Regions from separate parts of the Pseudarthrobacter sp. AB1 genome, predicted to be linked through region 2. Evidence: riboswitches for the same ligand, from Rfam matches in the RefSeq annotation. Region 2 holds a riboswitch; the other holds the start of a gene.
What was found. Region 2 has a riboswitch for cyclic di-AMP ahead of DAD99_RS04610 (M23 family metallopeptidase). Riboswitches for the same ligand answer to the same signal wherever they lie in the genome.
Positions count from the first base shown of each region.

Region 1 (7,388 bases), on a different contig from region 2:
TGCAGGTCAGCAGCGTCGGGTACGGCGGCACCACCAGCCCGGAACTGAAGTCCGCGCTCCACCTGATCGATCCCGCAGCGGCAGCGGTAGCGCCCGGACGTGCGGATCAAGACAGCACCTACGGAGTTGTCCTGCTCAGCAACCCCGATCTGATGGACTTCAAGGCTGCCGCAGACGCCGTCAAACCTGGCGGCTGGATGTGCGTTGAAGTCCGGCGTTCTCTGTTCCGGCGGTCCGGACCCCGGACGCTGAAAGGCTGGAAACACGCCTTTATCCGCAGCGGTTACCAGGAAGTCAGCGCGTACTGGAATGCGCCGTCGCTGGACCGTACGGCCCGCATCGTTCCAGTGGATTCGGCTGCCGCTATCAGGAACACCCTTTCACTCCACAAGGATGTCCGTTTCGGCGCCGCCAAAGCCCTCGCCGCACGGCTGGCACTCATGCTCCATCTCTTTGACCTGGCTATTCCGGAAGGAACTGTCACGGGCCGCCGCCCCTCGGCGGAGGAGCCGCAATGACATTCGTTGACCGGTTCCTGGCAGAGCGCTATGAGGAGCTTCAGCTCGAAAAATACGGCATTGGCAGGCAGTGGGAGACCGTCCTGCTGACACCCAGATTCATCACGTCCCGGCACGTGGTGGCACTGATTTTCGCGGCAGGAGCGAGGGAGCCCAGCCTTGTGGTGAAGGTGCCGCGGCAGCCGGGCGAGAACGACAGCGTGCGGCACGAAGCCAAGGTTCTGAGGCAGCTCGGCGCCGGACCTGCCACCGGTGTCCCGCATGTGGTGACTGTCTGTGACGTCGGCGCCCACACAGTGCTCGTGGAAACCGCTGTGACTGGAGCCCCCCTTGATCCCCGGCTTGTGGTCGCGGACCTATCGGGCGCCGTCAGCGCGGGGACGGACTTTGTAGACGCGCTGCCGTGCACGCAGGCAGCAGCCCAGAATGACGGATGGTACGACCGGACCATTGGCGAGCCGCTGCAGGCTCTCTGCCGGCTGGTTGCGGACGAGCCGGAAACCAAGGAGCTGGTCAAACGCACTCACGAGCTTCTGGCGCCGCTGCACGACGTGCCGTTGCCCGCCATCGTGGAGCACGGGGACTTAAGCCATCCCAACCTCTTCCTTCGGGACAACGGAACCTTGCAGGTGGTGGACTGGGAGCGGGCCCGCACCGATGGTGTTCCGGGCCATGACCTGGTTTTCTACCTTCAGTACCTCAGCGAATCCACTGAACACGCATTCCATCGGGGCGCGCAGATAGCGGCCTTTGAGAAGGCGTTCGGCGCAGGCGGGTGGGCATTGGTACCGCTCGCCGCCCATCTGAGGCGTCGGGGGGTGGACGCCGGAGTGCTTCCAATGTTGGTTATTGCCACCTGGGCCCGGTCGGCGGCCACGCTTGCGTACCGACTGGACCGCCAGACGGGCCCTGGGCCCGAAACAGACCAGGTCCGCCTGGCAGTGGCCTCCGATCGGGATTTCTGGCTATGGCGGCACGTTGTGACAGGCGTGCTGCATGAGCGCTAGGCCCGGCGCGCAAGCTTCAGCAGTTCCCTGAGCAGGGCCGGGAATCCCAGCCGCAGAATGGCGTACACCAGCCCGATGGCCATGACCACCACGACGGCGGTGGTCATTATGGGACCGAGGAACGGAAGTCCCAGTGTGCCCAACCCGGCCACCCCAACAGCGGCCCCGCAGACCACGCCCGGGACGACGGCGCCGGCCAGGCGGCTCGCCCGGATCTTGATCACCCGGGCCGCGACAGCCTGCATGCCGCAGGCGAAAACAAACGCCACTGTCAACTGCGCACAGGCGACGCCGACGATGCCCCATTGGGCGGCGACGAACAGGACCGGCACGAGGATCACCAGCCGGGCCACGGAAATTCCGATGGAGAGGCCAGGGCGTCCAAGCGCCTTGTAGACGTCGTTGGCACCCGCGCCGAGGGACCGCACTGCTGCGTACAGGGCGAGGAAAACCAGCGGCAGCACCGCCTCGGTCCATTTCTGTCCGAAAAGCAGAGGCACCAGAACCGGAGCCAGAACCGCCAAGCCCACGCCGGCGGTCACCCCATACAGGGTCTGGATCTGGACACTTTTCAGGTATCCGCCGCGAAGCCGGTCTGGATCGCCGCGTACTTGGGCATAAAGCGGGAACAGGACCGTCGAGAGGACAAAGAAGACGTTGAGGATCAGGGCTTCGGGAAGCCGGAAGGCCAGTGTGTAGTAGCCCAAAGCCTGCGCGCCCAGCAGCAGACCAATGATGAGGTAGTCGACGTCGAAAATCAGGCGGGCAAGCAGACTGCTTCCCGCTACAGGCGCCCCGTAGGCGATGTTGGCCCGGAGAGCATCTTTGCCCACGCGCCAGATCTGCCAAGGGGCGTTTTTGCGGACCAGAAACCAGCAGGTGACGGCATAAGCAACGGACCCGGCCGCCGTACCCACGGCCAGTGACCACGCGCCGTTGCCCGCAAAGGCCAGGACCAGGGTCACGGTTCCCATGGTGGCAGCCCGGACCACGGGTGCCAGGGTCAGGGGCTTGAACTTCAGATCCCGTCGCAGCAGGGCTTCCGGGACCGCGCCGAAGGACGTGGCCAACACAGAGATCCCCAGTACTTGGACCAGTGGCCCCACACCTGGCAGATTGAAGAGGCTGGCAATCCACGGCCCGGCCAGGACGATGGCGGTGGCGAGCACACCACCGAGCAGCACGGAAATCAGCAGGGCGGACCGTGCCATGACTCCGGTTCGTGGCAGATAGACGAGCGCCTGGGCCACACCGGCGTCGGCAATGGTCTCGGCGTACGCCATAAGGACCAAGGCAAGCGCCACCAGGCCGTACTCCTCGGGGGACAGGAGTCGCGCCAGAATGATGGTGGTGATCAGAACGATTACCCTGCCGGAGATGAATGCCAGCCCCTGCCACACTGCTCCGCGGACGCCTGCGCGGGTTAGATCACCGGGAGCGAGGCTCATGCCGGGGACCTTCCGTGCAGGATGCCGGCGGAATCGGACTTGATTGCCTTGCCGATCTCATCCGCATATTCCTGGGCCACCGTCCGCCACGTTCGGAGGGAGGCTTCGTCCGCTCCCGGGCGGTGCCATCCGCGCGTCGTCAACCGCCGCACGATGTGATCGGCGAACTCCTGCGGGTCAGGTTCAACGGTGAGCAAAGGGTGGGCAGCTTGCTCGCGGGCGGCCACGGGCGTCGCAACGACGGGAAGGCCAGCGGCCAGGGCTTCCCGGACAGAGTTCCGGATGCCTACCCCGTGCTCATCGGGAAAGACGGCGACGTCGGCGGAGTGGAAGACCTCCAGGACCGACGGCACGTTGGCCAGGACATCCACCCTCGGGCCAGCCAGTGCGCGGACGGAGGGTGCGGGTCGTCGCCCGGCGAGTACAAACCTGGCATCCGGAACCTGTTGCCACACCAGCGGGGCAATTTTGTTGATCAGAACGCCCACGCTGTCGACATTGGGGCCGTAGTTCAGACTGCCGACAAAACAGGCCACGGGACTGCCTGCTGTGGAGGCCCGACGCGTCGACCGTTCGGCGCCGTTGGGGATACTCCTGGCGGGCCGCGCGAGATGCTCGGACCATGAGACGGCATCCTGGGCTCCGACGGTGAGGAGCCGCGCACGCGGCGGCAGCCTCCGCTCGGACCGCACGGCAAGGAATTCCCTGAAGCGGTATGCGGGCCACAGCGCGTGGGCGACGGATGTCTCCATCGCGGCACGGATGGACCATGGATCCACCGTCTGCAGGACCAGGGGCCCGGTTACGGAGTGGGCGAGAAACAGGGCATGCGGACCGTGGATCAGGGTGGCTTCGTGGGCAGCTGAAAGTTTAGCCGCGGTGGTGTGCGCTTTGGCGGTTGAGCGTTGGTGCTTTCCGAAGCCAGTGAGGCCTCCGAGAGACAGGATGGCGGCCCAGCCGCGTCGACGGGTGGGCATCACGTGCACGGTGTTGCAGCGAGTGCGAATTTCGGCCGGCACATCCACCGGCCCCGCGAAGGTTAGGAGCGTCACAGCTATGTCCGCGGGCAGGTTCCGCAAGACCTCGAACGGGATCATGGAACTGCCGTCCCCCAGCATGGGGTCGCGGTTGGGCACGCTTTCTGTGATGTACAGAAGCTTCATTGCAAGAGTTTACGTTGCGGGTGCGGTGTTCTGCCTGAATGGCGGCAACAACTGCGGCTTTACACAAAATTAAAGAAAGCGAACGACGGCAGGATCCTCCCGCCGTCGTCCGCTCACATGATGGCGGTACTACTTCCAGGCGCGCACGTAATCAACCTGGACCTGTGACGCGGCACCATAGGCAGCCGGGGAGCTGCCTGAGGCGCCGACGTTGAGGATGATGTACTGCGGTGCACCGCCGTCGTCGGTGGCGTAGGACTTCACCTTCACGCCGTCGAAGTAGACGTCAGCCGAGTTGGCGGTCCGGTGCAGCCCGAAGGTGTGGAAGTCGTTGCCCCAGTTGCCGGGAACCGTGCCCTGGTTGTGGGCGCCCGACGTCGAGTGGTAATTGACGGTCATCTTTCCGCTCAAAACCTCTGCGATGTCGTTCTCACCATTGGTAGGCCATTTCTGACCATTGGTCCAGAATGCAGGCCAGTTGTAGAGGTTTGTGCCGTCGCCGGGGAACCGGATCCGGGCTTCGACGTAGCCGGTGGTGAACTCGTAGCCAGTGGTGGCCCCGCCGCGCGGATTGGTTGAAACCAACGAACCTGAGGTCGCCGATTCAAGGGAGAGGACGAGGTTTCCGCCGCCCACGGAAACGTTGCTGGGGCTGGTGGTGACCTTGTTCATGGTGCCGCAAGTCGGGGCGAACCAGCAGTTTGACCATTTGGCGGTGTCAAGGGCAGTGCCGTTGAATTCGTCGGCGAAAGCCATTGTCCAAGCGCCGGGAACGCCCACCGGCATGGCGCCGGTAGTTCCGGTTGAGGCCAGCGGCGCCACTGCGGGCGCAGGTGCCGGAGCAGCAGCAGCCGTTGTCGTCGCTACCGGGGCGGGTGCGGGAGCAACCGCAGGCTCTTCAGGCGCAGGCGCAGGCGCCGTGGTCGGATCGGGGGAGGGGTCCGTGGCCGGCAGCGGTGCCGGAACAGCGTTGGTGTCGCGCTTGACCTGTCCCGGAGCCTGGTCACGCTTGGACGTGTCCGCGACGCGGCTCAATTCGGCACTCTGCGGTGCCTGGTCGGAGACCTGGCCGAGGGATACGACTCCCAGCAGGGCGGCAAGAGCGGCCGCGGTCAGCGACATGTTGCGCTTGGACTTGGCACGGACCGCGGACTTCTTCAGCACAGACCGTCGCTGGGTGGGCGACGCGGCTTCGTCAGAATATGGGCGCGCGTGAGTGCGCGGCTGATCATTGGATGCAGACATAAGTGATTGCCTCTCAACGCCTGCGGAGTTAGCTGTCGGGTTCGGATGAGGCCATCCGGCCGCGTAAAGCGGCTCCACCCCTAGGGTCGGCTTAATGCCGTGCCCGGACACTCTGGGTCCCCCGCCTCTGCCTAAATATGTTGTGGATTCCGGGCAGCGGCAGAGCTTGGCGTCTGCCCGGTTTCGGGCCTGGAAGGTCGGCCCACCTGATCGACCGTACACGACAGGATTCGATTAATCACAATCAGGTAACGGAACTCTCAGTTGCGGTGCGTCCCCTTGCGCCCGGCGGCAGGTGCTGTGTTCTAGCGCTGTTCGATGGGGTGGGCCGGGACGCCGACCCACGTTTCGCCATCGGGCACGTTGCTCAGAACGGCGGCACCCATACCAACCGTGGCGTAGGCCCCCACCGAAGTCCGTTCACGGACGCTGCAGTTCAGCCCGAGGTAGGCCGCCCGACCAATCCGGACTCCCCCGCCCAGCGACACGCCGGCGGCGAACGTCGCGAAGTCAGCCACGTCGTCGTCGTGCGTAAAAGTCACGGAAGGCATTGCCACAACATGGGTTCCGATCGTGACGGAGGCCGTTAGGGACACGTTCTTCAGGAGAATGCTGCCGCGGCCGATCCGGCAGCCCTCCGGGCACTCCACGGTGGGATCGATCGCAGTGGCGTAGCGGGCATCGCGCAGGCCCAGGGCGGCCAACCGTTCCACTACGGCTTCCCGGGACTTTCCGGACGCCAGGCACACCAGCACCAGCGCATGGGTGAACTTGGGGGCATCGTCAATGGTTCCCAGCACCGGCGCGCCGTCCACGGTGACGCCGGCCATTTCCCTGTTGTCGTCGAGCAGCCCGACCACGTCGTACTGACCGCTGGCACGGACCATGGTCAGAACTTCCCGGGCCAGCCCGCTGGCGGCGACCAGAACCAGTTCGCTCACCGGGGCATCCCGGCAGCGACCCGGACGCTGTTCATGACCCGGTTCAGGCTCACGTTGTCCAGACTGTGGAAAATAGGGAGTACCAGCGTCCGGTCGGTCAGCCGTTCAGTGTTCTGGAGCCCTGCGTTGCCCGTTCCGCGCCAGCGATAGGCAGGCTGTCGGTGCGCCGCCATGGTGCCGCGGCGGGCTGATATCCCGCCCTCGGCCAGGCGGGCCAGGAGCCCTTCACGGTCCGTCGCGAAGTTGGGTAGGACTTCAAGCCAGAATGACTGGAAGTTGGTGGTCCCGTATGGTGGATCGGCCACAAACCGGAGTCCGGATAGGCCGGAGAGGCCTGCCTCATACCTCGCGGCGATTTCCCGGCGGCGAGCCACTATCCCGGCCAATCTCCCCAGCTGCACGATGCCGATGGCGGCCTGCAGATCCGTCATCTGGTAGTCGAAGCCGACTTCGACATACACCTCCGGCGCAGTCGGGCGGGCCCTGCCACGGTCCGCCGACGGCACGCTCAGGGAGTGGCCGCGCAGGCTCCTGGCCCGGGCCGCCCAGTCTGCCCGGTGGGTTGTCAGCATGCCACCCTCGCCCGTGGTCACCAGGTTGTCCCGGTGGAACGACCACACGGCAATGTCCGCCCCCGTGCCCACGGGCCTGCCCTTGTATTCTGAGCCAACAGCCGAGCCGGCGTCTTCGATCACGAGGATTTCGTGGCGATCGCACAACTCGCTGACGGGGTCCAAGTCAACCGGCATGCCACCCTGGTCCACCACGATCACGGCCCGCGTGTCAAGGGTCAGTGCGGCCCGGAGCGCAGGTGCGGTCACGGTGCCGGTGGCCGGATCCACGTCGCAGAACACGGGCCGTGCCCCGACATACGTCACCGCATTCGCGGCGGCGATGAAGGCCAGCGATGGAACAACCACGTCGTCCCCGGGGCCGATACCGGCCACCACCAGGGCCAGGTGCAGCGCGGTGGTGCTGCTGGAGGTCGCCACCGCGTGGCGCACCTCCTGGACGGCGCTGAACTGCGTCTCGAACGCCTGGACCTTCGGCCCCTGGGTCAGCATGC
Region 1 is NZ_PZKO01000032.1:83,349-90,736, forward strand. Features, by position in the region: gene DAD99_RS09010 (hypothetical protein) at 1-518, shown strand, start outside; gene DAD99_RS09015 (aminoglycoside phosphotransferase family protein) at 515-1,525, shown strand; gene DAD99_RS09020 (lipopolysaccharide biosynthesis protein) at 1,522-2,973, opposite strand; gene DAD99_RS09025 (glycosyltransferase) at 2,970-4,136, opposite strand; gene DAD99_RS09030 (family 16 glycosylhydrolase) at 4,266-5,381, opposite strand; cyclic di-AMP (ydaO/yuaA leader) riboswitch at 5,385-5,563, opposite strand; gene DAD99_RS09035 (NeuD/PglB/VioB family sugar acetyltransferase) at 5,687-6,322, opposite strand; gene DAD99_RS09040 (DegT/DnrJ/EryC1/StrS aminotransferase family protein) at 6,319-7,388, opposite strand, start outside.
Region 1: another riboswitch for cyclic di-AMP. It lies ahead of DAD99_RS09030 (family 16 glycosylhydrolase); the one in region 2 lies ahead of DAD99_RS04610 (M23 family metallopeptidase).

Region 2 (7,388 bases):
CTGGAACTAACGGCCGGCATTCAGGCGGCCCGTTCCGGCAGCAGGAACGGGTCCCAGGCCGGCGTGGGCTTCTCAAGTTCTTTGATCTGCCAGATGGTGCCATGCGGCGGTTCCGGAACAAACCTGAGCTTCCAGCCCATTTCAGCCGGCGTGTGGTCGCCCTTGGTGTTGTTGCACCGGAGGCACGCGGCCACCAGGTTCTCCCAGGAGTCGGCGCCGCCACGTGATTTGGGCTGTACATGGTCGATGGTGTGGGCACCTTTGCCGCAATACGCGCACCGGTGACCGTCCCGCCGCAGGACCCCGCGGCGGCTGACCGCGGTGCCCTGGTTGTATCTGGGGCGGATGTAGCGGTTCAGGAGAATCACGGACGGGCGGCCCAGGATCTCCTGCGGTCCCACTACAGGGTCATCGCCTTCGGCAATAACACTGGCCTTGCCCGTGAGCACAAGCACCAGCGCCCGGCGGAAGGTGACCACCGCCAGCGGTTCATATCCAGCATTCAGAACGAGAGTGCGCATGCACGTACCTCTTCGTGGCCGCACCCGTCAGGGGCACGAGGGCCGGCTGCCCCCGGCATATCCGGGCTATGGATCGACACCACAAGAGTAAACAAAGAATCCCGGGATCAACTAATTTCGGCCGTAGCGCCAGTCACGTGTCAGATCTGGACACGCGTCCGGGTCGCTGCAGCAGCCCTATAACAACAAAGGACCCCAGCCGTGAGGCAGAGGTCCTTTGAAGATCGACTTCGGTGCTAGGACACGCGAATGTAAACCGGTCCTGAACCAACGTTGGCGCTGAACACAACAGTCTGGTTTCCGTTGTAGCCGCCGTGAACGGCCTGGCCGTTGCCGGCGTAGACGGCAATGTGGGCTACGCCCGCGCCGCCGTCGGCGTAGTAGAGCAGGTCTCCGGGCTGAGCCTCGGCGGCGCTCACGGTCTTACCCAGGGACAGGTAGCCGGCAGGCCAGTCGCGGAAGTTGATGCCCACGGCGGCCAGGGCATTGGTCACCAGCATGGTGCAGTCCTGCGTCACACCCAGCTGGGCGTACGCAGCGGAGAGGATGGCAGCACCCTTGCCGCTGGCAGCGACCGGCGCCGAGGGAGCAGCCGGAGTTGCCGACGCTACCTTTACGGTTGCCGCGGCCTTGGCCGGAGCCGGAGCCGGAGCCGGAGCCGGAGCCGGAGCTTCGACAACGGGCGCCGGAGCCTCAACAGGAGCCGGAGTGGTGGTCACGGCAGGCTTCTCGTACGAGATGGCAATGGTGGAGGCGGCCGAAATGATGGCCGGCGCGGAAACCCCAACCTCAAGGTTCGAAGCGGAAGCAGCTTCACGCTGGACTCCGGAGTCTGCCGCGTTCGCAGCGATACCACTGGTCAGGACAAGGCCGGAAGCAGCAGCGATAACCGCGGCCTGGCGGCCCATGCCACCGGCGTTGTCGCCGACAGCCTTGGCAATGACAGCCAGCGAGCTGGTCTTAGTGACCTCGGCGCGGTGCCGCGCAACAGTTGCACGTGTAGTCATTAATTTCTCTCTTTCGTTTTCCTCAGGACCGCGTGGGCAGACCAGGGGTTTTGGACGCGCCGGCATCTTGGGGGTACGCCGGCTCGCCCCGAACGGGGATTTAGCGAAAAGTTTCCAACGAAGAATCGATTCCGCCAGCACAGGGCTGCAGGAACTGCTGGATGGCAGGACCTACGGGGCCAGCGTGAAGAACGCGGAGGAGCCCGTGGATGCCACGGAGTGGAGCAGGGTGCCCTGCGAAGGATTAAGTGCGCTGACCATCATGCCGTTGCCGACGTAAATGCCAACGTGGGCGCCGCCATTCTGCATAACCAGGTCACCGGGAGCCGGTGTGGCGGTGGGCCGCATGGCTGTCCAGGCATTGGTGCGGGGAATGCTGATGCCGGCCTGGGCGTAGACCCACTGCGTGAAGCCTGAGCAGTCCCAGCCATTGGGAGTGGTGCCGCCCCAGACGTAGGGGCGGCCGATGCCGGTGTAGGCAAGTGCTGCCAAACCCGAAGCGGCGGCTGAGGAGACAGTATCAGCGAGCTTGGAGGCGTCAGCGAGCTTGGAGGCCGCGGCCTCGGTTGCCGCAGCACCCTGAGCCCCGGTTTCGGAGGCCGTGGACTGCGCACGGACCGTTTCAACCTTCGGTGCCGCCGTGGTCTTGATCACGGGGCGCTCGAAGGAAACGGTAGCCGTGGGCGCCGCAGTTACGGCAAGTGCCGTCTGCGCGGAACCGGACTCGGTAGAGGCGGAAACACCGGCGGTGGTATCCGCGGCGTTGGCCGGAAGCCCCATGCTCAGGATCAGACCTGATGCAGCTGCGATAACAGCAGCCTGGCGACCTACGGTCCCGGCGTTGGCACTGACTGCCTTGGACACGGGGCCCAAGGGGTTGGTGCGAACCGGTTGTGCGCGGTGGCGCGCAGAATTATGGCGTGAAGACACGAAGGTAGCCTCTCCCAATGCCTGCGAGGTGAGCTGTCGGATTCGGATGGGAGTCACCCGGCCGCTCTGCTTCACAGTGGAAGCTTTGCGACTTAACCCCAAGGCCTTCAGAATCGAAGACCAAAATTGGTTCCCCCGCCCCTGCCAGACGATGTCATGCGAACGGACCTTGAGCGGTGGCAGAGCTAGGCAATCCACTCAAGAACGTCAACTTCGGAAAAGTTGACGCGCCTTAAACGTTACAGGAGTTCCGCGCCAATGTCACATTCAGGTCACGGCACGTCGCGGCGATTCGAGAGTTTGCCATCATTTGGTTCAGAGCCAGCCGCTGGGGTCAACGACTTCGCCGTTGACCTGGACTTCGAAGTGGAGGTGGCAGCCCGTGGACGCGCCCGTGGTGCCGCTGAGGGCAACCACATCGCCGCGGCTGACCGTCTGTCCCACCTTGATGCTGGCGGAGGAGAGGTGGTTGTAGGTGGTTTCAAGGCCATTGCCGTGGTCCACCACCACGCGGTTGCCGCCGCCGTACTGGTGCCAGCCAGCGAAGGTCACGGTGCCGCTGGCAGCAGCCAGGACGGAGGTTCCGCACTGCGCGGCGAAGTCCTGGCCACGGTGGAAGTCGCCGGAGCCGCCGGTGATGGGGCTGACCCGGAATCCGAAGGGAGAGACTGTAGCCAGCTGGGCCAGCGGCGAGCCGAGGCTTCCGGCAGAGGCGGCGCGGGTGATGGATCCCGCGGACTGGGCGCTCAGCAGCTGCTTCAGTTTGCCGTCGGGATCACCTTGGGTAACCACGGACGAGCGGCTGAAATCAATTTGGGCGGCGGCTTCGGCAGTGACTTCAGGCTGCGGAGCAGCGGAAACGGCAGACGCGACCTGGCCGGGTGCCGGAGTTGCCATCACGGGTCCGGTCACGGGAACCGTCACGGTGAGAGCCAGGCCTGTTGCTGCCAAGGCGATGCCGGCCTTCTGGCCAAGGCCACTGGCAGCGGCGAAATCCGTCATCTGCCGGAAGGGTCCCCGGCGGCGTCGTGCTTCCCGCTGTGGATCGCGGGGCCTCTCCGCAGTGAAATCCTCGGCCACTCTGGGCGCCGAAGCGGGACCCACCGCGCGACGGCGGCCCCTGGAGTATTGCGTGGTCAAGAATGTTCCTCTCTGGATAGCCTGCGAAGTTAGCTGTCGGATTCGGGTCAGAGAGTTCAAAGACCCGGTCCGCCATAACAAGCACTTGGCGCAGAGATATCCCGTGAGGATCCTTCGCTGGAAGAGGCTTGCTGCTGACGGACTTCACCCCAAGGCAGTCTTGCGACTACCGGTTGTGGTTCCCCCGCCTCTGCCAGTTGGTGATTCGTGCACCTGATCCGCTGGCAGAGCTCGGCTCCGGATCAGGTAACGCTTTTGTATCGACGCTGAGTTCCAACTATAGGCGATTAACTTGGGCAGTAACAATTCCGTTATATTTGCGGAACCTGGCGTCACTGCGCTATAGCGCGGCCCCAACGCGAGGAGGCCGCCGTCCCGTCAGCGAACGGAAACGAAGACGTGCGATGCCACTTCCGGGGGCAGCTCGAGCGCCCCTTCTATGCCCGGAACCCGCACGGAAATGTACTCCCCCACGCGCTCCAGGGACACCGAGGCGCCGGGCCTGATTCCGCCTTCGTCCAGCTGGACCAGCAGCTCAGGCTCCACCTGAATGGGCTCGGCCAACCGGCTGACCGTTACGTTCGACGCCGGCCCGTAGCCCTGCATCGCATCCAGGAGATTAATCACTCCGGCATCAGGCAGCGCCGACGCCGGCCCGCCCAGGGCCGCCAGCCCGGGGATGGGATTGCCGTAGGGAGAATCGGTGGGGTGGTTGAGCAATTCGTAGATGCGCTGCTCAACGCGTTCACTCATTACGTGCTCCCAGCGGCACGCCTCATCGTGAACGTAGGCCCAGTCCAGGCCAATCACATCCGCCAGGAGCCGTTCCGCCAGCCTGTGCTTGCGCATCACTTCCGTGGCGCGCTTCCGCCCGGCCTCGGTCAGTTCCAGGTGGCGGTCTCCGGAGACCACCACCAGTCCGTCGCGTTCCATCCGGCCGATGGTTTGGGACACCGTGGGGCCGGAATGCCGCAGCCGTTCGGCGATGCGCGCGCGAAGGGCAACGATGTTCTCTTCTTCAAGCTCCAAAATGGTCCGAAGATACATCTCCGTAGTATCGATCAGATCCGTCATCCAGCTCAGCTCCTCGAGCGCAGTACGTTGCGTTGTCCCACCGTATCGCGTCCAGCAGCGGCGAGGTCCGGTAAAAAGCTTAGCCTATTTTGAACTTGTCCGGATAATCCCCGGACAGGGCCCGGATGGTCTCATTGGCCGGACTATGACGGTGCCGGTTCCCGCCCAATCGAGGGGTTCAGGCAGAATAAAGGAGGTCCTTAATGCAGTCACTGCCGACTACCGGCCACCCCACCGTCCGGACGTGAGCGACGTCCATGCCGAAATTGGAGCCCCCGTGAGCGAAACCAGCATCACTATTCCTGCCGACCTCCTGCCAAAGGACGGACGGTTCGGCGCAGGACCGTCCAAGGTCAGGCCGGAGCAGCTCGAGGCGCTCTCAGCGGCGTCCAAGACCATCCTGGGCACCTCCCACCGCCAGGCTCCCGTCAAGAACCTCGTAGGCTCCGTCCGCGAAGGCCTCAGCCAGTTCTTCCGCGCCCCCGAAGGCTACGAAGTGGTCCTCGGGGTCGGCGGCTCTACCGCATTCTGGGACGTCGCCAGCTTCGGCCTGGTGGAGAAGAAGGCCCAGCACCTGTCCTTCGGCGAGTTCGGCTCCAAGTTCGCCTCGGCCACCAACAAGGCCCCGTTCCTGGACGCCTCCTCCATCATCACGTCCGAGCCGGGCACTCGCCCGGTATCGGCCGCCGAAGCAGGCGTGGATGTCTACGCATGGCCGCAGAACGAAACCTCCACCGGCGTCGCGGCTCCGGTCAAGCGCGTTGCAGGCGCCGATTCCGGTTCCCTGGTCCTGGTGGACGCCACCTCTGCAGCCGGCGGCCTGGACGTGGACGTCTCCGAGGCCGATGTCTACTACTTCGCCCCGCAGAAGAACTTCGCGTCCGACGGCGGCCTGTGGCTGGGCCTCTTCTCCCCCGCCGCGCTGGAACGCGCCGCCCGGATCAAGACCAGCGGCCGCTGGATCCCGGATTTCCTGGACCTCCAGACCGCCATCGACAACTCCAAGCTGAACCAGACCTACAACACGCCGTCGCTCTCCACCCTGGTGACCCTCGACGCGCAGGTGCAGTGGCTCAACGCCAGCGGCGGCCTGGACTTCGCGTCAGCCCGCACCGCTGACTCTGCCGGCCGGATCTACTCCTGGGCCGAGGCCTCCGAGTACGCCACCCCGTTTGTGGCCAAGGCGGAAGACCGTTCCAACGTCATCGCCACCATCGACTTCGACGATTCGATCGACGCGGCCTCGATCGCCAAGGTGCTGCGCGCCAACGGGATCGTGGACACCGAGCCGTACCGCAAGCTGGGCCGCAACCAGCTCCGGATCGCGACGTTTGTGGCCATCGAGCCGGCTGATGTCACTGCGCTGCTGGCAAGCATTGATTACGTGGTGGGCGAGCTGCGCAAGTAGCGCTCTCACGCGGTGAGGCCAGCTGTCAGCGACCGACGGCGTCGTCCGGGTTTTCGTCCCTGGCGGCGCCGTTTGTGTTGTCCCCCGGTTGTTGGACGCCCAGATGCGAGACGACGCCGAAGTACCGCAGGCCGCGGGCACGCCGGTTGAAGGTGAGCCGGAGCTGCTGGGCGCGGATGATCCAGATCATTCCGATCACTGCGGCGATGATCCCGGACGCGGCCGCCACGGAAAGGGACCACCGGGGGCCAGCGGCGTTGGCCACCCATCCCACCAGCGGGGCGCCTATGGGTGTGCCGCCCATAAAGATGGCCATGTACAGGGCCATGACCCTGCCCCGCATGACGGGATCGGTGGTGGTCTGGACGTAGCCGTTGGCGCTGGTCATCATGGTGATCGCGAACAGGCCCACCGGCACCAGCGCGACGCCGAACCAGAAGTAGTTCGGGGCGAGCGCCGCCAGCCCCGACGACACGCCAAAGGCAGCCGCCGCGCCGAAGATCATCCGAAGGCGGGGTTCGCCACGGCCGGCGGAGAGCAGCGCGCCCGCCACGGACCCGATGGCCATGATGGAATTCATAAGCCCGAAGGCGCTGGCGTCCAGCCCGAACTCCGTGCCCACCATCGCGGCAATGAACAGTACGAAGTTAAGCCCGAGTGTGCCCACAATGAACACGGCTACGAGGACCACCAGAATGTCCGGCCGGAACCGGACGTAGCGCAGCCCTTCCCTGATGCGGCCCTTGCCCGGGGCCGCCCGGGGAAGCCGGCGCAGCGACGCGGAGGGGATTTTCCACAGGCTTAGGAGCATGGCCAGGAACGTGGCGGTATTGATCAGGAACACCCAGCCAGGACCTACAGCCACGGTGAGCACGCCGGCCACGGCGGGTCCGATCATGCGGGCGACATTGAAGGAGGCGCTGTTCAGGGCCACGGCGTTGGGCAGGTAGTCGTCCCGCACTAGTTCGGACACGAAGGTCTGGCGGACCGGGGCATCGAGCGCGGACACCATGCCCAGCAGCAGGGCAAAGCCGTAGACGTGCCACAGCTGGCCGGCGCCGAGCACCACCAGGATGCCCAGGCCGGCGCTCAGGAGGGCCATCATTGACTGCGTCATGATCAGCAGCTGCCGGCGGCTGTACCGGTCAGCCACGAGGCCGGCTATGGGCGCCAGGAACAGCTGTGGTCCCAGCTGCAGCGCCATGGTGATGCCCATGGCTCCGGCGTCGTGCTCGGTGAGGTGGTCAAACACCAGCCAGTCCTGGGCCGTCCGCTGCATCCAGGTTCCGATGTTGGAAACCAGTGCGC
Region 2 is NZ_PZKO01000014.1:7,302-14,689, forward strand. Features, by position in the region: gene DAD99_RS04595 (HNH endonuclease) at 21-521, opposite strand; gene DAD99_RS04600 (NlpC/P60 family protein) at 758-1,528, opposite strand; gene DAD99_RS04605 (NlpC/P60 family protein) at 1,700-2,392, opposite strand; cyclic di-AMP (ydaO/yuaA leader) riboswitch at 2,463-2,625, opposite strand; gene DAD99_RS04610 (M23 family metallopeptidase) at 2,774-3,598, opposite strand; cyclic di-AMP (ydaO/yuaA leader) riboswitch at 3,602-3,845, opposite strand; gene DAD99_RS04615 (metal-dependent transcriptional regulator) at 3,977-4,672, opposite strand; gene serC (phosphoserine transaminase) at 4,950-6,080, shown strand; gene DAD99_RS04625 (MFS transporter) at 6,106-7,388, opposite strand, start outside.